DNA from 3 places in the Chryseomicrobium aureum genome. Region 1 is predicted to be linked to each of the others. Evidence: a T-box and tRNA genes for the amino acid it is inferred to sense, from the RefSeq annotation. Region 1 holds a T-box; the other regions hold tRNA genes.

Region 1 (7,412 bases):
TGGGGAGGCTCAGGGAAACTCACCCAGGAAATGGCAACCTGGCTGTAGGGATTTCCACTTTTAATGAACTCAATCAAAAGCCCCCTCCACCAAAATAGGTGAAGGGGGCTGATCTATTATCCAACGACAATATTGACCATCTTGCCAGGGATTGCAATCACTTTGCGGATTTCCTTGCCGTCTGTCCACTCTTTTACTACTTCGTTTTCAAACGCAATTTTCTCCATTTCTTCACGAGAAGCATCTTTCGCCACAACGACTTTCGCACGAAGTTTTCCGTTCACTTGAACCGGAATTTCGATTTCGTTATCGACCAATTTGCTCTCGTCATACGTTGGCCATTCTGCATATGTGATGGACTCTGTGTGACCTAAGTGCTGCCACAACTCTTCCGCTACGTGCGGTGCAATTGGGGACAACATCTTCACAAAACCTTCTGCATAGTGCGTTGGCACAACATCGGCTTTGTAACATTCGTTGATGAACACCATCAATTGCGAAATGGCTGTATTGAAACGAATGCCTTCGTAGTCTTCTGTCACTTTTTTCACTGTTTGATGGTAGACCTTCTCAAGTGTTGTGTCCGATGACTCTTGAACTTTCGCAGCAAGCGTCCCTTCTTCTGTCATCATCAAACGCCAGATGCGGTCTAGGAAACGACGAGAGCCGTCTAATCCGTTTGTTGACCATGTAACAGCTGCTTCAAGTGGTCCCATGAACATTTCATACATACGTAATGTGTCGGCACCGTGTGAAAGAACGATGTCGTCCGGATTAACAACATTGCCTTTTGATTTTGACATCTTCTCGTTACCTTCCCCAAGAATCATTCCTTGGTTAAATAACTTCTGGAATGGCTCCTTCGTGTGGACGACGCCTACATCGTACAACACTTTGTGCCAGAAACGCGCGTATAGCAAGTGAAGAACAGCGTGCTCGACTCCACCGATATAAATATCTACAGGCAGCCAACGTTTCAATAGCTCTGGATCTGCGATTGCATCCGCATTGTCTGGATCGATGTAACGGATATAGTACCAGCAGCTACCTGCCCATTGTGGCATGGTGTTAGTTTCACGACGACCTTTCATGCCGGTTTCAGGATGTACCACGTTCACCCATTCTTCAATGTTCGCAAGTGGTGACTCGCCAGTGCCGCTTGGTTTGATGTCTGTCGTTTTTGGAAGTTCTAGAGGAAGCTCATCTTCCGGAACTGTCGTCATTGTGCCATCTTCCCAGTGAATGATTGGAATCGGTTCACCCCAGTAACGTTGGCGGCTGAATAGCCAGTCGCGCAAGCGGTACGTGATTTTCTTTTCGCCGACACCTTTGTCCGCTAACCAGCCAATCATTTTTGCGATAGCTTCTTCTTTACCTAAACCATCAAGGAATTCCGAGTTCACATGCTCGCCGTCCCCAACGTATGCTTCTTTTGTAATGTCTCCTCCAGCCACGACTTCCTTGATTGGTAAGTTGAATTCAGTAGCGAACTCATAATCACGCTCGTCGTGTGCCGGAACCGCCATGATAGCACCTGTTCCGTAAGTAGCAAGTACATAGTCTGCAATCCAAATCGGCATTTTTTCACCTGATACAGGATTAACGGCATAAGCACCTGTGAATACGCCTGTCTTTTCTTTCGCAAGATCCGTACGTTCTAAATCACTCTTTAACTTCACTTTATCTAAGTAAGCTTCCACCGCTTCTTTTTGATCAGCTGTTGTGATGTCCGACACTAAAGCATGTTCAGGAGCAAGCACGGCATACGTTGCACCAAACAAAGTATCTGGGCGCGTCGTGAAAGCACGGAAGCTCTTATCTGTTCCATCGATTGCAAACGTGATTTCAGCACCTTCAGATTTGCCAATCCAGTTGCGCTGCATATCTTTAATGCTTTCCGGCCAGTCCAGTTCTTCTAAATCATCCAGTAAACGCTCTGCATATTCAGTGATACGTAACACCCATTGACGCATCGGACGTCGCTCGACTGGGTGGCCGCCGCGCTCTGAAACGCCGTCGACAATTTCTTCGTTAGCAAGAACGGTACCAAGAGCTGGACACCAGTTCACAGCCACTTCATCCACGTACGCCAAGCCTTTGTTATACAGCTGAATAAAAATCCACTGCGTCCACTTGTAGTAGTTCGGATCCGTCGTATTTACTTCACGGTCCCAATCATAGGAGAAGCCAAGATCTTTCATCTGACGCTTGAACGTCGCTACGTTTTGCGCTGTGAATTCAGCCGGGTCGTTTCCTGTATCTAGTGCGTATTGCTCTGCAGGAAGACCAAACGCGTCCCACCCCATTGGGTGCAATACGTTGTACCCTTGCATACGCTTCATACGGCTCAAAATATCTGTAGCCGTGTATCCTTCTGGGTGTCCTACGTGTAGGCCAGCTCCTGATGGATATGGGAACATGTCTAGTGCGTAAAACTTTTGCTTTGAGTTGTCGTTCTCTGTGCGGAATGTTTTGTTGTCATCCCAAAATTGTTGCCACTTCTTCTCGATTTCCTGATGCGGAAAACTCATTGTAGTTCCTCCTTGTTGGTGGCGCATTTTAGACAATAAAAAAACTCGCCCCTTAAAAAAGGGACGAGAGAAATTTAGTCTCACGCGGTACCACCCAAATTAGCAGAATTCTGCTCAACTTGATTCCTTAACGCGGAATACGAAACAGACTACTAAATGTTCGCCTGTTTGACTCAAAGGGGAGTTCAGAATCGGATTTCACTGGTTTGCACCACCCACCAGCTCTCTAAAGAAATCTACAGTTCCTACTGATCCTTATCACAGTCTGTTATTGATTGTAATTGTACCGGAAGACGCGCCGTTGTTCAAGTGCTTTATTGAACCGTGTAGCCGCCGTCTAATACAACTGCCTGACCTGTCATCCCTTTTGCTTGCTCGCTCGAGATAAACATTGCAAGGTCTGCAATTTCTTTTACGTCTAGTAGACGCTTTTGAGGAACTAATGGATAGATGACTTCTTCGAGTACACTTTCAAGTGGCACGTTGCGTGTTGTCGCTAAGTCTTGCATCTGATTGCGCACAAGTGGTGTGTCCACATAACCTGGGCAAATCGCATTGACTGTGATGCCGTCTACTGCCGTTTCAAGTGCAGCCACTTTTGTTAATCCAATCACGCCGTGTTTCGCTGAGTTGTATGCAGCTTTCCCTGCAAACCCGACAAGACCATTGATAGACGCCATATTAATAATGCGGCCGAAACCTTGTTTACGCATATGCGGAAGTGCGTGTTTCGTTGCGACAAACGGTGCTGTCAGCATGATTTTAATTAGAAGTTCAAAACGCTCTGTCGGAAAATCTTCAAGCATTGCCACGTGTTGCATCCCAGCATTGTTAATTAAGATATCTAGTCGACCAAATGTTGCAACTGTCTGATCAATCGAAGCTTTCAATTCCTCTTCGTTTGTCACGTCACATTTAATACCAAGGCTGTCGCCACCAAGCGCTGCAGCGGATTCTTTTACTTTTTCTTCGTTAATGTCTGTAAGCACAACTTTGGCTCCATTTTTGAAAAACTCTTCTGCAATTTCAAAACCGATCCCTTGAGCTGCTCCTGTAATTAATACAACTTTATCTTGTACCATCGATGTCCCTCCTGTTGCTATTCTGAATAGAAAAAGCCGCACGAGGCGGCTTAATCACTTTACTGTTAAATACCAAAGCCTAATGAGAATAGAGCAATCGCAATAATTACACCGATCACTGGAATTGCTACAGTTACTGCCGCCATTGGCCAGTAGGCTGCACTATGCTTCTCGCCACAAATCGATTGAATTGTCGTAACAACATACCCATTGTGCGGAAGTGAATCCAGTGCACCTGATGAAATCGCAACTACACGGTGAAGTGCTTCCGCGTTCACACCAGCATCTAAATAGCCCGGTGCAATTAGTGGTAAAGCGATTTGTTGACCACCCGAAGCAGAGCCCGTCATACCCGCAATAACAGAGACAGCAACTGCTGCTCCTATAAGCGGAGAACCTGGAATGCTCGTCATTGCATTGACTGCAATTGAAAAGGCTTCTGTTTCTTTTGCCACTCCACCGAAACCTACTACTGCTGCCGTGTTCCCGATTGCAATAATTGCTCCAAGAGTCCCTTGTGAGACAGCTTCCCATGGATTTTTAAAGTATCTCCAGCTAACAATGAATGTTGCCAAAATACCAGACAACAAGGCAATGATTAAAGCCGACTGCTGCAGTGAATCATGGAAGATGAATGCAATGATCAATACGACAACGAGAGGTACAAAAGAAAGGAATGGGTTTGGTAATGGTCGTGTCGTGTCAAACGTTGGATCATTTGGACGTGCCTCAAACACTTCTCCTTTGTTTACTGCTTTCACAATTAGCTTTTTTAACCACATATAACCAAATACAGCCATGAAGATGGCGACAATGATACTAACTTCCCACCCTGCATAGGCATTCGTGCCAAGGAAAGGAATCGGAATCCAGTTTTGAATTTCTGGTGAACCTGCTGATGTCATCGTGAACGTCACAGAACCAAGACCTAATGTTGCCGGAATAAAGCGTCTTGGTAAGTTCGCTTGTTTGAATAGTGAAATTGCCATTGGATAGACGGCAAATGCAACTACAAATAAAGAAACTCCACCGTACGTCAAGATAGCACAGGCGATAACAATAGCTAATACTGCATATTTCAAACCTAGTTTGTCAGTTACAAACTTTGCAACAGCATCCGCTGCTCCGCTATCTTCCATCACTTTCCCGAAAATCGCACCAAGTAAGAACATCAAATACCAAGACATGATGAATCCTGTGAAACCTGTCATGTAACTTGTTACAAAGTTTGGTACACCTTCAGCCGCCAGTTGCGGGAATAAAGGCATTCCAGATAAAACCGCCACAAAAATTGCGGAAATTGGTCCAACGATGATGATATTAACACCTTTCATCGTCAAAAAGATTAATAGAAAGAGTCCGCCAAGCAGACCAATCATACTAAAAACTGTTTCCATTTCATTTCCCCCATCTAGTCATGGGGTCGTATTAGAACGAAACGTTTTCCTTTACGTTATCCACATTCAGGTCCGCTTCTGTTGCTTCTACGACGCCCTGAATTGTATGTCCTTCAAATACTTCTTTGAGGACGAGTCCATGTTCTGTCACTTCAATGACAGCGCGGTCTGTGATAATTAAATTCACAACACCTTTACCTGTCAAAGGAAGCGTACATTCTTTTTTAATCTTCGGAGATCCGTCCTTTGCCACGTGATCCATGATGACAATAATTTTCTTAGCGCCGTGCACCAAGTCCATCGCGCCACCCATACCTTTGATCATCTTTCCTGGAATCATCCAGTTGGCAAGGTCACCCTTTTCAGATACTTCCATACCACCAAGGATGGCAACGTCAATGTGGCCTCCACGGATCATGGCAAAAGACTCTGCGCTTGTGAAGAATGCAGAACCTGGAATAGTAGTCACAGTTTCTTTCCCTGCGTTGATTAAGTCTGGATCAACTTGGTCTTTTGTAGGGTAGGGCCCTATTCCAAGTAGACCGTTTTCAGATTGTAAGACAACCGTTTTGTTCGGTGCAATAAAGTTTGCAACAAGTGTCGGAATCCCAATACCGAGATTTACATAGTTGCCATCTTCAATTTCCATCTCTGCACGTTTTGCAATAAATTCGCGTGTTGATAAAGTCATGAAAATTCCTCCTCTAATTAGTCTCGTGTCGTTAAACGTTCAATCCGCTTTTCTTGCTTCGCTTGGAATAGACCTTGTACATATACGCTCGGTGTATGAATCATCGCTGGATCTAGAGTACCTGTCTCCACGATTTCTTCCACTTCAGCGATCGTCACTTTACCAGCTGCCGCCATCATTGGATTGAAGTTTTGAGCTGTTTTATTGTAGATGAGGTTTCCGAATTTATCTGCTGTTGCAGCACGTACGAGTGCGAAATCAGCAACTAGTGCTTCTTCTAAGACATATTCTTTGCCGTCAAATTCACGGACTTCTTTGCCATCAGCAACAACAGTGCCGACTCCGGCTGGTGTGAAGAATGCAGGAATCCCTGCCCCACCTGCACGACATTTTTCAGCGAGCGTCCCTTGTGGCGTTAATTCAACTTCGATTTCGCCAGACAGAACTTGGCGTTCAAATTCTTTGTTCTCTCCAACATACGAACCGATCATTTTTTTGATCTGCTTATTTTTTAGTAATAAACCTAATCCCCAGTCGTCGACTCCACAGTTATTGGAGATGACTGTTAAATCTTTAACACCTTTGTTCACAAGAGCGATGATCAGTTGCTCCGGTATACCGACAAGACCAAAACCACCTACCATAAGTGTTGCTCCGTCCTGAATTTGGCTTACTGCTTCTTCTGCAGAAGAATAGATTGGCTTCATAGGAAACTTCCTCCTCGAGTTGTGTGTAAAAAAGCGCTTTCATAAGTATTAAAACAGAAGGACCGAGACATCGCAATAGACTGTGACGAAACTGTGACAATCTCGACTTCGAAACTTGTCCGATTTTCCGTACACATTCATTCAAAAACAGGTATGAGCACTATATAAAAGCTATTTAAAAAATCCGGAAAATAAGACACTTTGTCTTAAAATCCGGATTTTAGGTCATAAGTTATATTTTTTTAATTTTTCATACAATGTCGATCTACTAATGCCTAGTGCCTTGGCCGCCTCTGTTTTGTCTGGAAATGCGGCAAGAGCATTTTCGAGCACTTGGACTTCCGTTTGCGCTAAAATATCTTCCAGCTTTCCCGATGTTGCATGATATGTTTTTGAGGATTGGAAGACATGCATAGGAATAGAAGCCGTCGTGAGTCGATTCCCTTCAGTCATATAGACCATCGCACGCAAAGTGTTGTACAGTTCACGTACATTTCCTGGCCATTGATATTCCACTAAATGACGCAACGTTTTCGGATCGACTTTCAAACCTCTTCTCCCCTCTTGTTGTTCGATTCGGTGGATGAAATATCTCGTTAGAAGTGAAAAATCTTCCATACGCTCTCGTAATGGTGGAATTTTTAGATACACTGATTGAATCCGGTAATACAAGTCTTCACGGAAGACCCCTGTAGATACGAGTTCTGCAAGATTTCGATTCGATGAGAACAGAAGACGCACGTCGGTTGTCGACTGTTCATTTTCAGTCAAAAATCGTAACAGTTTCGCTTGGACCGGTATTGCTAACGCATGAACTTCTTCTAACACAAGCGTTCCACTGGCAGCTTGATACACCTTACCTTCCTGTGGATCAAACAGCTCCTTTTCTGCAAGCTCTTGAGGAATCACTGCACAATTTAATTTGAGCAACGGTTTATCGGAACGGTCGGATAGCTTGTGAATGCTTTCTGCAAACATTTCTTTTCCGGTGCCGGTTTCCCCTT
Region 2 (7,412 bases), 880 kb from region 1:
GTGGAGCATGTGGTTTAATTCGAAGCAACGCGAAGAACCTTACCAGGTCTTGACATCCCGCCGACCGCCTAGGAGACTAGGCCTTCCCTTCGGGGACGGCGGTGACAGGTGGTGCATGGTTGTCGTCAGCTCGTGTCGTGAGATGTTGGGTTAAGTCCCGCAACGAGCGCAACCCTTGATCTTAGTTGCCAGCATTCAGTTGGGCACTCTAAGGTGACTGCCGGTGACAAACCGGAGGAAGGTGGGGATGACGTCAAATCATCATGCCCCTTATGACCTGGGCTACACACGTGCTACAATGGATGGTACAAAGGGCTGCGAACCCGCGAGGGGGAGCCAATCCCATAAAACCATTCTCAGTTCGGATTGTAGGCTGCAACTCGCCTACATGAAGCTGGAATCGCTAGTAATCGTGGATCAGCATGCCACGGTGAATACGTTCCCGGGCCTTGTACACACCGCCCGTCACACCACGAGAGTTTGTAACACCCGAAGTCGGTGGGGTAACCTTTATGGGGCCAGCCGCCGAAGGTGGGACAGATGATTGGGGTGAAGTCGTAACAAGGTAGCCGTATCGGAAGGTGCGGCTGGATCACCTCCTTTCTAAGGATTATTTCGGAACAGACCCTTTGGTCTGACTTGACGTCTTGCAGTTCAGTTTTGAATGTTCATACATTCAACAACCTGTTCTTTGAAAACTGGATAGAACGACATTGATTGTAACAAAACACAACGTCAAGCAATTGACGTGTGACCTGAAGTCTCTTCTTTAATGGAGAGCACTAACTTAGGTTAAGTTAGGAAGGGCGCACGGTGGATGCCTTGGCACTAGGAGCCTATGAAGGACGGCACTAACACCGATATGCTTCGGGGAGCTGTAAGTGAGCTTTGATCCGGAGATTTCCGAATGGGGAAACCCAGCACGCGTAATGGCGTGTTACCTTCCAGTGAATACATAGCTGGTCGGAGGCAGACCCAGGGAACTGAAACATCTAAGTACCTGGAGGAAGAGAAAGAAAAATCGATTCCCTGAGTAGCGGCGAGCGAAACGGGAAGAGCCCAAACCAAGAGGCTTGCCTCTTGGGGTTGTAGGACACTCTATACGGAGTTACAAAGGCAAGGGGTAGACGAAGCGGTCTGGAAAGGCCCACGACACGAGGTAAGAGTCCTGTAGTCCAAACCCATTGCCCTCCAGAGTGGATCCTGAGTACGGCGGAACACGTGAAATTCCGTCGGAATCCGGGAGGACCATCTCCCAAGGCTAAATACTCCCTAGTGACCGATAGTGAACCAGTACCGTGAGGGAAAGGTGAAAAGCACCCCGGAAGGGGAGTGAAAGAGATCCTGAAACCGTGTGCCTACAAGTAGTTAGAGCCCGTTAATGGGTGATAGCGTGCCTTTTGTAGAATGAACCGGCGAGTTACGATTCCATGCAAGGTTAAGTCGAGGAGACGGAGCCGCAGCGAAAGCGAGTCTGAACAGGGCGAATGAGTATGGGGTCGTAGACCCGAAACCAGGTGATCTACCCATGTCCAGGATGAAGGTGAGGTAACACTCACTGGAGGTCCGAACCCACGCACGTTGAAAAGTGCGGGGATGAGGTGTGGGTAGCGGAGAAATTCCAATCGAACCTGGAGATAGCTGGTTCTCTCCGAAATAGCTTTAGGGCTAGCCTCAGATGAAGAATCTCGGAGGTAGAGCACTGTTTGGACTAGGGGCCCATCCCGGGTTACCGAATTCAGACAAACTCCGAATGCCGATGATTTGTATCTGGGAGTCAGACTGCGAGTGATAAGATCCGTAGTCAAGAGGGAAACAGCCCAGACCACCAGCTAAGGTCCCCAAGTAACCGTTAAGTGGAAAAGGATGTGGCGTTGCTTAGACAACCAGGATGTTGGCTTAGAAGCAGCCATCATTTAAAGAGTGCGTAATAGCTCACTGGTCGAGTGACGCTGCGCCGAAAATGTATCGGGGCTAAACGGTTCACCGAAGCTGTGGATGCATACCTAGGGTATGCGTGGTAGGAGAGCGTTCTAAGGGCGTCGAAGTCTGACCGGAAGGACAGGTGGAGCGCTTAGAAGTGAGAATGCCGGTATGAGTAGCGAAAGATGGGTGAGAATCCCATCCACCGTATGACCAAGGTTTCCTGAGGAAGGCTCGTCCGCTCAGGGTCAGTCGGGACCTAAGTCGAGGCCGATAGGCGTAGACGATGGACAACAGGTTGATATTCCTGTACCACCTCCCCGCCATTTGAGTGATGGGGGGACGCAGTAGGATAGGGAAGCGTGCCGTTGGATGTGCACGTTCAAGCAGTGAGGTGTGATGTGAGGCAAATCCCGCATCTATAACACCAGGCTGTGATGAGGAGGACATAGTCCGAAGTTTCTGATTTCACGCTGCCAAGAAAAGCCTCTAGCGAGGCGGGAGGTGCCCGTACCGCAAACCGACACAGGTGGTCGAGGAGAGAATCCTAAGGTGAGCGAGTGAACTCTCGTTAAGGAACTCGGCAAAATGACCCCGTAACTTCGGGAGAAGGGGTGCTCTGACAGGGTGAAAGCCCGAGAGAGCCGCAGTGAATAGGCCCAGGCGACTGTTTAGCAAAAACACAGGTCTCTGCAAAACCGTAAGGTGACGTATAGGGGCTGACGCCTGCCCGGTGCTGGAAGGTTAAGAGGAGTGCTTAGCGCAAGCGAAGGTGCGAATTGAAGCCCCAGTAAACGGCGGCCGTAACTATAACGGTCCTAAGGTAGCGAAATTCCTTGTCGGGTAAGTTCCGACCCGCACGAAAGGCGTAACGATCTGGGCACTGTCTCAACGAGAGACTCGGTGAAATTATAGTACCTGTGAAGATGCAGGTTACCCGCGACAGGACGGAAAGACCCCGTGGAGCTTTACTGTAGCCTGATATTGAACTTTGGTGCAACTTGTACAGGATAGGTAGGAGCCTAAGAGCCCGGAGCGCCAGCTTCGGAGGAGGCGTCGGTGGGATACTACCCTGGTTGTATTGAAGTTCTAACCCATGCCCGTGACCCGGGCAGGAGACAGTGTCAGGCGGACAGTTTGACTGGGGCGGTCGCCTCCTAAAGTGTAACGGAGGCGCCCAAAGGTTCCCTCAGAATGGTTGGAAATCATTCGAAGAGTGTAAAGGCAGAAGGGAGCTTGACTGCGAGACCTACAAGTCGAGCAGGGTCGAAAGACGGGCTTAGTGATCCGGTGGTTCCGCATGGAAGGGCCATCGCTCAACGGATAAAAGCTACCCCGGGGATAACAGGCTTATCTCCCCCAAGAGTCCACATCGACGGGGAGGTTTGGCACCTCGATGTCGGCTCATCGCATCCTGGGGCTGTAGTCGGTCCCAAGGGTTGGGCTGTTCGCCCATTAAAGCGGTACGCGAGCTGGGTTCAGAACGTCGTGAGACAGTTCGGTCCCTATCCGTCGTGGGCGTAGGAAATTTGAGAGGAGCTGTCCTTAGTACGAGAGGACCGGGATGGACACACCGCTGGTGTACCAGTTGTCTTGCCAAAGGCATCGCTGGGTAGCTATGTGTGGACGGGATAAGTGCTGAAAGCATCTAAGCATGAAGCCCCCCTCAAGATGAGATTTCCCATTACGCAAGTAAGTAAGATCCCTCAAAGACGATGAGGTAGATAGGTTCGGGGTGGAAGCACGGCGACGTGTGGAGCTGACGAATACTAATCGATCGAGGACTTAACCAAAAAACGAGATGTGAAGTGACCTGCGCAAGAAACTCCGAGTAGATCGGACGTGCACGAGAAGACGGTCTTCGTCTTATCGGGTGCGGCCGGTCTGGGAGCGTGTTTCTAGGTCACGGAACTCGACAACATTTAGATGTGGATTCGATTCCATATCTGAACACAATCAATTGTCATTCTATCCAGTTTTGAAAGAACAAATTTTATTGAGAAAACACTTGTAATACCGGGTGGGTTTGATATAATAAAGCTTGTCTTTCAACAAATGAATAGCCAGTCTAGTGATGACGGCGAAGAGGTCACACCCGTTCCCATACCGAACACGGAAGTTAAGCTCTTCAGCGCCGATGGTAGTTGGGGGTCTCCCCCTGTGAGAGTAGGACGTCGCTAGGCAATGGAGGATTAGCTCAGCTGGGAGAGCACCTGCCTTACAAGCAGGGGGTCGGCGGTTCGATCCCGTCATCCTCCACCATTTATTTAAAAAGTGAAATAGCCTGAGGTAGAAAGTCCGAGGAAATCAGGCGTGCACAAGAAGATGTTTCATCTTATTGGGTGCGACAGATTCCGGAGTGGGTTTCTGGGCTATGTAACTAGATTCAACACCGTGCCGGTGTAGCTCAACTGGTAGAGCAACTGACTTGTAATCAGTAGGTTGAGGGTTCAAGTCCTTTCGCCGGCACCACTTCAAGAGAGCCATTAGCTCAGTTGGTAGAGCATCTGACTTTTAATCAGAGGGTCGAAGGTTCGAGTCCTTCATGGCTCACCATTTTATATGAACATGCGGGTGTGGCGGAACTGGCAGACGCACTAGACTTAGGATCTAGCGCCGCAAGGCGTGGGGGTTCGACTCCCTTCACCCGCACCATTTTCATATGACATCTATACAATGCGGAAGTAGTTCAGTGGTAGAACACCACCTTGCCAAGGTGGGGGTCGCGAGTTCGAACCTCGTCTTCCGCTCCATTTATTTTTTTTTGCCTTACAACACCCTTGCCGGGGTGGCGGAACTGGCAGACGCACAGGACTTAAAATCCTGCGGTAGGTGACTACCGTACCGGTTCGATTCCGGTCCTCGGCACCACTTATAGTAATGCGCCCGTAGCTCAATTGGATAGAGCGTCTGACTACGGATCAGAAGGTTGTGGGTTCGACTCCTGCCGGGCGCGCCATAATACGAGAAGTAGCTCAGCTTGGTAGAGCACTTGGTTTGGGACCAAGGGGTCGCAGGTTCGAATCCTGTCTTCTCGACCATTTTTAATTTAATACCCTTTTGGGGCCTTAGCTCAGCTGGGAGAGCGCCTGCCTTGCACGCAGGAGGTCAGCGGTTCGATCCCGCTAGGCTCCACCATTGAACATTGAAAACTGAACATGCAAGACGTCAAGATAGAGCGTCACCGCCCCGACCCCCGTTGGGTGTGCGTGACGCAAACACGAATCAAGTCGCTTCCTATAAACGGTTGTGATGGACGTTCAAAAATGGACATCATTATGATGCCAGCAACAAAATGAGCTTACATTAAGTTCTCTTTTATGGAGAGTTTGATCCTGGCTCAGGACGAACGCTGGCGGCGTGCCTAATACATGCAAGTCGAGCGGATGAAGGAGGAGCTTGCTCCTCCAGATTCAGCGGCGGACGGGTGAGTAACACGTGGGCAACCTGCCCTGTAGATTGGGATAACTCCGGGAAACCGGGGCTAATACCGAATAATCCACCAGACCACATGGTCCGGTGTTGAAAGGCGGCCTCGGCTGTCACTACAGGATGGGCCCGCGGCGCATTAGCTAGTTGGTGGGGTAACGGCCCACCAAGGCGACGATGCGTAGCCGACCTGAGAGGGTGATCGGCCACACTGGGACTGAGACACGGCCCAGACTCCTACGGGAGGCAGCAGTAGGGAATCTTCCACAATGGACGAAAGTCTGATGGAGCAACGCCGCGTGAGTGAAGAAGGTTCTCGGATCGTAAAACTCTGTTGTGAGGGAAGAACAAGTACCGGAGTAACTGCCGGTACCTTGACGGTACCTCATTAGAAAGCCACGGCTAACTACGTGCCAGCAGCCGCGGTAATACGTAGGTGGCAAGCGTTGTCCGGAATCATTGGGCGTAAAGCGCGCGCAGGCGGTCCCTTAAGTCTGATGTGAAAGCCCACGGCTCAACCGTGGAGGGTCATTGGAAACTGGGGGACTTGAGTGCAGAAGAGGAAAGCGGAATTCCAAGTGTAGCGGTGAAATGCGTAGAGATTTGGAGGAACACCAGTGGCGAAGGCGGCTTTCTGGTCTGTAACTGACGCTGAGGCGCGAAAGCGTGGGGAGCAAACAGGATTAGATACCCTGGTAGTCCACGCCGTAAACGATGAGTGCTAAGTGTTAGGGGGTTTCCGCCCCTTAGTGCTGCAGCTAACGCATTAAGCACTCCGCCTGGGGAGTACGGTCGCAAGACTGAAACTCAAAGGAATTGACGGGGGCCCGCACAAGCGGTGGAGCATGTGGTTTAATTCGAAGCAACGCGAAGAACCTTACCAGGTCTTGACATCCCGCCGACCGCCTAGGAGACTAGGCCTTCCCTTCGGGGACGGCGGTGACAGGTGGTGCATGGTTGTCGTCAGCTCGTGTCGTGAGATGTTGGGTTAAGTCCCGCAACGAGCGCAACCCTTGATCTTAGTTGCCAGCATTCAGTTGGGCACTCTAAGGTGACTGCCGGTGACAAACCGGAGGAAGGTGGGGATGACGTCAAATCATCATGCCCCTTATGACCTGGGCTACACACGTGCTACAATGGATGGTACAAAGGGCTGCGAACCCGCGAGGGGGAGCCAATCCCATAAAACCATTCTCAGTTCGGATTGTAGGCTGCAACTCGCCTACATGAAGCTGGAATCGCTAGTAATCGTGGATCAGCATGCCACGGTGAATACGTTCCCGGGCCTTGTACACACCGCCCGTCACACCACGAGAGTTTGTAACACCCGAAGTCGGTGGGGTAACCTTTATGGGGCCAGCCGCCGAAGGTGGGACAGATGATTGGGGTGAAGTCGTAACAAGGTAGCCGTATCGGAAGGTGCGGCTGGATCACCTCCTTTCTAAGGATTATTTCGGAACAGACCCTCGGGTCTTGACTTGACGTCTTGCAGTTCAGTTTTGAATGTTCAACTACAATTGCATTCTTTTGGGGCCTATAGCTCAGCTGGTTAGAGCGCACGCCTGATAAGCGTGAGGTCGATGGTTCGAGTCCATTTAGGCCCACCATTTTTTTAATTAGATACCCATTCTCGGGGCCTTAGCTCAGCTGGGAGAGCGCCTGCCTTGCACGCAGGAGGTCAGCGGTTCGATCCCGCTAGGCTCCACCAATTCTTGTTCTTTGAAAACTGGATAGAACGACATTGATTGTAACAAACACAACGTCAAGTAATTGACGTGTGACCTTAAAGTCTCTTCTTTAGTGGAGAGCACTAACTTAGGTTAAGTTAGGAAGGGCGCACGGTGGATGCCTTGGCACTAGGAGCCTATGAAGGACGGCACTAACACCGATATGCTTCGGGGAGCTGTAAGTGAGCTTTGATCCGGAGATTTCCGAATGGGGAAACCCAGCACGCGTAATGGCGTGTTACCTTCCAGTGAATACATAGCTGGTCGGAGGCAGACCCAGGGAACTGAAACATCTAAGTACCTGGAGGAAGAGAAAGAAAAATCGATTCCCTG
Region 3 (7,412 bases), 1.1 Mb from region 1:
CAATATCAGGCTACAGTAAAGCTCCACGGGGTCTTTCCGTCCTGTCGCGGGTAACCTGCATCTTCACAGGTACTATAATTTCACCGAGTCTCTCGTTGAGACAGTGCCCAGATCGTTACGCCTTTCGTGCGGGTCGGAACTTACCCGACAAGGAATTTCGCTACCTTAGGACCGTTATAGTTACGGCCGCCGTTTACTGGGGCTTCAATTCGCACCTTCGCTTGCGCTAAGCACTCCTCTTAACCTTCCAGCACCGGGCAGGCGTCAGCCCCTATACGTCACCTTACGGTTTTGCAGAGACCTGTGTTTTTGCTAAACAGTCGCCTGGGCCTATTCACTGCGGCTCTCTCGGGCTTTCACCCTGTCAGAGCACCCCTTCTCCCGAAGTTACGGGGTCATTTTGCCGAGTTCCTTAACGAGAGTTCACTCGCTCACCTTAGGATTCTCTCCTCGACCACCTGTGTCGGTTTGCGGTACGGGCACCTCCCGCCTCGCTAGAGGCTTTTCTTGGCAGCGTGAAATCAGAAACTTCGGACTACGTCCTCCTCATCACAGCCTGGTGTTATAGATGCGGGATTTGCCTCACATCACACCTCACTGCTTGAACGTGCACATCCAACGGCACGCTTCCCTATCCTACTGCGTCCCCCCATCACTCAAATGGCGGGGAGGTGGTACAGGAATATCAACCTGTTGTCCATCGTCTACGCCTATCGGCCTCGACTTAGGTCCCGACTGACCCTGAGCGGACGAGCCTTCCTCAGGAAACCTTGGTCATACGGTGGATGGGATTCTCACCCATCTTTCGCTACTCATACCGGCATTCTCACTTCTAAGCGCTCCACCTGTCCTTCCGGTCAGACTTCGACGCCCTTAGAACGCTCTCCTACCACGCATACCCTAGGTATGCATCCACAGCTTCGGTGAACCGTTTAGCCCCGATACATTTTCGGCGCAGCGTCACTCGACCAGTGAGCTATTACGCACTCTTTAAATGATGGCTGCTTCTAAGCCAACATCCTGGTTGTCTAAGCAACGCCACATCCTTTTCCACTTAACGGTTACTTGGGGACCTTAGCTGGTGGTCTGGGCTGTTTCCCTCTTGACTACGGATCTTATCACTCGCAGTCTGACTCCCAGATACAAATCATCGGCATTCGGAGTTTGTCTGAATTCGGTAACCCGGGATGGGCCCCTAGTCCAAACAGTGCTCTACCTCCGAGATTCTTCATCTGAGGCTAGCCCTAAAGCTATTTCGGAGAGAACCAGCTATCTCCAGGTTCGATTGGAATTTCTCCGCTACCCACACCTCATCCCCGCACTTTTCAACGTGCGTGGGTTCGGACCTCCAGTGAGTGTTACCTCACCTTCATCCTGGACATGGGTAGATCACCTGGTTTCGGGTCTACGACCCCATACTCATTCGCCCTGTTCAGACTCGCTTTCGCTGCGGCTCCGTCTCCTCGACTTAACCTTGCATGGAATCGTAACTCGCCGGTTCATTCTACAAAAGGCACGCTATCACCCATTAACGGGCTCTAACTACTTGTAGGCACACGGTTTCAGGATCTCTTTCACTCCCCTTCCGGGGTGCTTTTCACCTTTCCCTCACGGTACTGGTTCACTATCGGTCACTAGGGAGTATTTAGCCTTGGGAGATGGTCCTCCCGGATTCCGACGGAATTTCACGTGTTCCGCCGTACTCAGGATCCACTCTGGAGGGCAATGGGTTTGGACTACAGGACTCTTACCTCGTGTCGTGGGCCTTTCCAGACCGCTTCGTCTACCCCTTGCCTTTGTAACTCCGTATAGAGTGTCCTACAACCCCAAGAGGCAAGCCTCTTGGTTTGGGCTCTTCCCGTTTCGCTCGCCGCTACTCAGGGAATCGATTTTTCTTTCTCTTCCTCCAGGTACTTAGATGTTTCAGTTCCCTGGGTCTGCCTCCGACCAGCTATGTATTCACTGGAAGGTAACACGCCATTACGCGTGCTGGGTTTCCCCATTCGGAAATCTCCGGATCAAAGCTCACTTACAGCTCCCCGAAGCATATCGGTGTTAGTGCCGTCCTTCATAGGCTCCTAGTGCCAAGGCATCCACCGTGCGCCCTTCCTAACTTAACCTAAGTTAGTGCTCTCCATAAAGAAGAGACTTAAGGTCACACGTCAATTGCTTGACGTTGTGTTTTGTTACAATCAATGTCGTTCTATCCAGTTTTCAAAGAACAAGAATTGGTGGAGCCTAGCGGGATCGAACCGCTGACCTCCTGCGTGCAAGGCAGGCGCTCTCCCAGCTGAGCTAAGGCCCCGAGAATGGGTATCTAATTAAAAAATGGTGGGCCTAAATGGACTCGAACCATCGACCTCACGCTTATCAGGCGTGCGCTCTAACCAGCTGAGCTATAGGCCCCAAAAGAATGCAATTGTAGTTGAACATTCAAAACTGAACTGCAAGACGTCAAGTCAGACCAAAGGGTCTGTTCCGAAATAATCCTTAGAAAGGAGGTGATCCAGCCGCACCTTCCGATACGGCTACCTTGTTACGACTTCACCCCAATCATCTGTCCCACCTTCGGCGGCTGGCCCCATAAAGGTTACCCCACCGACTTCGGGTGTTACAAACTCTCGTGGTGTGACGGGCGGTGTGTACAAGGCCCGGGAACGTATTCACCGTGGCATGCTGATCCACGATTACTAGCGATTCCAGCTTCATGTAGGCGAGTTGCAGCCTACAATCCGAACTGAGAATGGTTTTATGGGATTGGCTCCCCCTCGCGGGTTCGCAGCCCTTTGTACCATCCATTGTAGCACGTGTGTAGCCCAGGTCATAAGGGGCATGATGATTTGACGTCATCCCCACCTTCCTCCGGTTTGTCACCGGCAGTCACCTTAGAGTGCCCAACTGAATGCTGGCAACTAAGATCAAGGGTTGCGCTCGTTGCGGGACTTAACCCAACATCTCACGACACGAGCTGACGACAACCATGCACCACCTGTCACCGCCGTCCCCGAAGGGAAGGCCTAGTCTCCTAGGCGGTCGGCGGGATGTCAAGACCTGGTAAGGTTCTTCGCGTTGCTTCGAATTAAACCACATGCTCCACCGCTTGTGCGGGCCCCCGTCAATTCCTTTGAGTTTCAGTCTTGCGACCGTACTCCCCAGGCGGAGTGCTTAATGCGTTAGCTGCAGCACTAAGGGGCGGAAACCCCCTAACACTTAGCACTCATCGTTTACGGCGTGGACTACCAGGGTATCTAATCCTGTTTGCTCCCCACGCTTTCGCGCCTCAGCGTCAGTTACAGACCAGAAAGCCGCCTTCGCCACTGGTGTTCCTCCAAATCTCTACGCATTTCACCGCTACACTTGGAATTCCGCTTTCCTCTTCTGCACTCAAGTCCCCCAGTTTCCAATGACCCTCCACGGTTGAGCCGTGGGCTTTCACATCAGACTTAAGGGACCGCCTGCGCGCGCTTTACGCCCAATGATTCCGGACAACGCTTGCCACCTACGTATTACCGCGGCTGCTGGCACGTAGTTAGCCGTGGCTTTCTAATGAGGTACCGTCAAGGTACCGGCAGTTACTCCGGTACTTGTTCTTCCCTCACAACAGAGTTTTACGATCCGAGAACCTTCTTCACTCACGCGGCGTTGCTCCATCAGACTTTCGTCCATTGTGGAAGATTCCCTACTGCTGCCTCCCGTAGGAGTCTGGGCCGTGTCTCAGTCCCAGTGTGGCCGATCACCCTCTCAGGTCGGCTACGCATCGTCGCCTTGGTGGGCCGTTACCCCACCAACTAGCTAATGCGCCGCGGGCCCATCCTGTAGTGACAGCCGAGGCCGCCTTTCAACACCGGACCATGTGGTCTGGTGGATTATTCGGTATTAGCCCCGGTTTCCCGGAGTTATCCCAATCTACAGGGCAGGTTGCCCACGTGTTACTCACCCGTCCGCCGCTGAATCTGGAGGAGCAAGCTCCTCCTTCATCCGCTCGACTTGCATGTATTAGGCACGCCGCCAGCGTTCGTCCTGAGCCAGGATCAAACTCTCCATAAAAGAGAACTTAATAGAAGCTCATTTTGTTGCTGGCATCATTTATTCGAGTGTTAAACACTCCAATATCGATATCCAAAAAAATATCCTTCTCCACTAACGAGGGTTAGCTTCGAAAGGTTAATCTTAACGTCTTGCATGTTCAGTTTTCAATGTTCAGCTTTAATGCTCTCAAATAAATTGGAGCGGGTGAAGGGAATCGAACCCTCATCACCAGCTTGGAAGGCTGGGGTTTTACCACTAAACTACACCCGCGTGATTTGTATGTTAGTAAGAATAAAGTTATTGGCGCGCCCGGCAGGAGTCGAACCCACAACCTTCTGATCCGTAGTCAGACGCTCTATCCAATTGAGCTACGGGCGCTATTTTTGAATGGTGCGGCCGAGAGGACTTGAACCTCCACGGGGTTAACCCCCACTAGGCCCTCAACCTAGCGCGTCTGCCATTCCGCCACGACCGCGTAGTCATCAATCATGAATTGATGCGACAATCACTATTCTACTATAATTCCTTACTTACTGTCAAGGGAAAATGGTGAGCCATGAAGGACTCGAACCTTCGACCCTCTGATTAAAAGTCAGATGCTCTACCAACTGAGCTAATGGCTCTCTATAAAAAATGGCTGGGGTACTAGGATTCGAACCTAGGCATGACGGAATCAAAATCCGTTGCCTTACCGCTTGGCTATACCCCAGTAATAAAATGGCGGTCCCGACGGGAATCGAACCCGCGATCTCCTGCGTGACAGGCAGGCATGTTAACCGCTACACCACGGGACCACATTATGTATAATAGCAAAAGAAAAATGACCCCTACGGGATTCGAACCCGTGTTACCGCCGTGAAAGGGCGGTGTCTTAACCGCTTGACCAAGGGGCCATGAATGGCTCCGAAGGCAGGACTCGAACCTGCGACCTGCCGGTTAACAGCCGGATGCTCTACCAACTGAGCTACTTCGGAATGTTGTTGTTTTGTTGCTGCGTCATCAGCTGACTTTTATTATTATAGATACACCTTATAGAAAGGTCAACAGTTTTTCTCTATATTTTTATAGTTTTTTTATTCCGCCGTACTCCAACCGACCAGAACACTTGCTACACCTGTATTTATCGGTATTCATTCGAATTTTCCGACTATAATTCTGACTGCATTTTAGACATCGATACAGGTGTATGTGAGGTCTCTTCTTTTGTTTTGTGTCCGAGATTGCTCGACAGAAACGAGGAGCCCCTACTTCTTTTAATAGTTGTTTAAACTCCTGATCACCATGTTTATACCCTCTTCCTTCCAAATGTAAATGGTAATGAACCAATTCGTGTTTGATAATTCCCTCCACTTCCTCCAGACTTCCGTGACTTACATAGCGTGGATTAATTTCAATGTCGTGAGAAATTAATAGGTAGCGCCCTCCTGTGGTTCGGAGTCTTGAATTAAAGCGAGCGGTATGACGAAAAGGTTTATAAAAATAATTTAAAGAAAGCTGTTCAACTAAAACTTGTAATTCCTCTTCAGACATAATCTGCCTCTCCTTCTAAAATGCTAAATGAAATGTTTAGGTTGAAATTCACATTGACTGGAATCCGGAATGTTAATTCCCGGGCTGTTAGAGTCTTACCGAGACCCCACAACGAGACGAAGTCGATGTGAGGAAGCTCGGTGAAACTCTCCCAGGAAATGACGTTCTGGATGGAGGCTTACCATTTCATACTCAGTTCTTCTCTGGAGAAACCATAGTCAGTGCGACCCTTCCTTTTTCAATAGACACACCCTCAATCCAAACCGTAACAATATCTCCTAGCGAAACCACTTCAAGCGGGTGTCGCACGAAGCCTTTTTTTAATTTCGAAATGTGGACAAGACCATCTTGTTTTACACCTATGTCAACAAATGCTCCAAAATCCACAACATTTCGAACAGTGCCTTGAAGTTCCATACCTGGCTTCAAATCCTCAAGCTTCAAAATGTCTGTCTTGAGAAGTGGCTGGGGATAGGCGTCTCGCGGATCACGCTGTGGTCGTTTTAAAGCATCCACAATATCTTTAAATGTTTCTTTCCCTACTCCTAACTCTTCGGAATAGACAATTGCATCAAGTGCTTGTTGGGCTTCTGGAGTTCCGATTTGTTTTAAAGTGAGTCCCGCTTGCTTGATTATCTGCTCAGCTGCCGAGTAACTTTCAGGGTGGATAGCTGTTTTATCGAGCGGATTTTTTGCTTCAGGTACGCGTAAGAATCCGATTGCTTGCTCATAAGTCTTTGCGCCAAGTCGCGGAACTTTCTTCAGTTGTGTACGAGACGTAAATGTTCCCGTTTCGTTCCGAAGAGCCACTACATTCTCAGCCACTGCTTTGGATAGTCCTGCAACGTATTGCAAAAGTGAGGAAGAGGCTGTATTTACATCAACTCCGACTTGGTTTACCGCAGTTTCTACTACAAAGTGCAAGGATTCTGCCAGCTTCTTTTGCGTCACATCGTGTTGGTATTGGCCGACACCAACCGCTTTTGGTTCAATTTTCACGAGCTCTGACAAAGGATCTTGCAGTCGACGCGCAATGGATACCGCACTACGTTGTTCCACTTGCAGTTCAGGGAATTCCTGACGAGCCGTCTCAGATGCTGAATAGACAGAGGCACCCGCTTCATTGACAATCACATAAGCCGCATCGCTTCCGGAAATGCGAAGGCATTCTGCGATGAACTGTTCGGTTTCACGTGAAGCCGTCCCATTGCCAATTGCAATCAAGGAGATTGGGAAGTCTTTCAACAGACGGATAATCTTGTCCTGTGCTTCTTTCACTTTATTCATCGGTGCATGTGGATAGATGGCATCAATTTTGAGCACTTTGCCGTTTTCATCGATGATTGCCAACTTACAACCTGTTCGAAATGCTGGGTCAACACCTAACACTACTTTTCCTTTTATCGGTGGTTGTAGTAATAGACTCTTTAGATTTTCAGCAAAGATATGGATTGCTTGTGCTTCTGCCACTTCTGTTAATTCACTTCGTATTTCTCGCTCAAGTGCGGGATGAATCAATCGCTTCCATGCATCTAAAAGGATAGTTTGCGTATAGGAGAAAAGTGGATGACTTGTTGGCGGTGTCCACCGACTGCCGATTTTTGCGACAGCTTGATCCACATCTACTTCGATAGCGACACGTAACACGTCTTCTTTTTCTCCGCGATTTATAGCGAGTGTTCTGTGTGGAACGATTTTCGACACCGCTTCTGAATACTCATAGTACATTTCGAATACAGCTTTTTCATCGACGGCACCCTTTTTAAGTTTTGTTGTTATTCTTGCCTGTCGCTTGTAGAAAGCGCGTAAAGTGGATCGAACGTCCGGATCATCCGAAATCATTTCAGCAATAA

Evidence for each region. The T-box of region 1 lies ahead of leuS (leucine--tRNA ligase). A T-box ahead of a tRNA ligase gene usually reads a tRNA of that ligase, here a tRNA-Leu.
Region 2: it has a tRNA-Leu gene. The T-box ahead of leuS (leucine--tRNA ligase) is inferred to sense a tRNA for this amino acid. The anticodon was not compared.
Region 3: it has a tRNA-Leu gene. The T-box ahead of leuS (leucine--tRNA ligase) is inferred to sense a tRNA for this amino acid. The anticodon was not compared.

What each region holds. Positions count from the first base shown of each region.
Region 1 is NZ_CP171117.1:1,674,764-1,682,175, forward strand. It holds gene leuS (leucine--tRNA ligase) at 117-2,531, opposite strand; T-box leader at 2,588-2,802, opposite strand; gene ACF3OH_RS08745 (3-hydroxybutyrate dehydrogenase) at 2,846-3,613, opposite strand; gene ACF3OH_RS08750 (GntP family permease) at 3,679-5,010, opposite strand; gene ACF3OH_RS08755 (3-oxoacid CoA-transferase subunit B) at 5,042-5,701, opposite strand; gene ACF3OH_RS08760 (CoA transferase subunit A) at 5,719-6,408, opposite strand; gene ACF3OH_RS08765 (sigma-54 interaction domain-containing protein) at 6,634-7,412, opposite strand, start outside.
Region 2 is NZ_CP171117.1:2,554,061-2,561,472, reverse strand. It holds rRNA gene ACF3OH_RS13450 (16S ribosomal RNA) at 1-603, shown strand, start outside; rRNA gene ACF3OH_RS13445 (23S ribosomal RNA) at 791-3,716, shown strand; rRNA gene rrf (5S ribosomal RNA) at 3,991-4,106, shown strand; tRNA gene ACF3OH_RS13435 (tRNA-Val) at 4,110-4,185, shown strand; tRNA gene ACF3OH_RS13430 (tRNA-Thr) at 4,320-4,395, shown strand; tRNA gene ACF3OH_RS13425 (tRNA-Lys) at 4,404-4,479, shown strand; tRNA gene ACF3OH_RS13420 (tRNA-Leu) at 4,494-4,578, shown strand; tRNA gene ACF3OH_RS13415 (tRNA-Gly) at 4,602-4,676, shown strand; tRNA gene ACF3OH_RS13410 (tRNA-Leu) at 4,706-4,794, shown strand; tRNA gene ACF3OH_RS13405 (tRNA-Arg) at 4,806-4,882, shown strand; tRNA gene ACF3OH_RS13400 (tRNA-Pro) at 4,888-4,964, shown strand; tRNA gene ACF3OH_RS13395 (tRNA-Ala) at 4,986-5,061, shown strand; rRNA gene ACF3OH_RS13390 (16S ribosomal RNA) at 5,241-6,793, shown strand; tRNA gene ACF3OH_RS13385 (tRNA-Ile) at 6,883-6,959, shown strand; tRNA gene ACF3OH_RS13380 (tRNA-Ala) at 6,985-7,060, shown strand; rRNA gene ACF3OH_RS13375 (23S ribosomal RNA) at 7,171-7,412, shown strand, end outside.
Region 3 is NZ_CP171117.1:610,590-618,001, reverse strand. It holds rRNA gene ACF3OH_RS03450 (23S ribosomal RNA) at 1-2,120, opposite strand, end outside; tRNA gene ACF3OH_RS03445 (tRNA-Ala) at 2,230-2,305, opposite strand; tRNA gene ACF3OH_RS03440 (tRNA-Ile) at 2,330-2,406, opposite strand; rRNA gene ACF3OH_RS03435 (16S ribosomal RNA) at 2,495-4,047, opposite strand; tRNA gene ACF3OH_RS03430 (tRNA-Gly) at 4,226-4,299, opposite strand; tRNA gene ACF3OH_RS03425 (tRNA-Arg) at 4,331-4,407, opposite strand; tRNA gene ACF3OH_RS03420 (tRNA-Leu) at 4,418-4,504, opposite strand; tRNA gene ACF3OH_RS03415 (tRNA-Lys) at 4,577-4,652, opposite strand; tRNA gene ACF3OH_RS03410 (tRNA-Gln) at 4,664-4,738, opposite strand; tRNA gene ACF3OH_RS03405 (tRNA-Asp) at 4,748-4,823, opposite strand; tRNA gene ACF3OH_RS03400 (tRNA-Glu) at 4,851-4,922, opposite strand; tRNA gene ACF3OH_RS03395 (tRNA-Asn) at 4,928-5,003, opposite strand; gene ACF3OH_RS03390 (SprT family protein) at 5,092-5,559, opposite strand; gene ACF3OH_RS03385 (Tex family protein) at 5,752-7,412, opposite strand, start outside.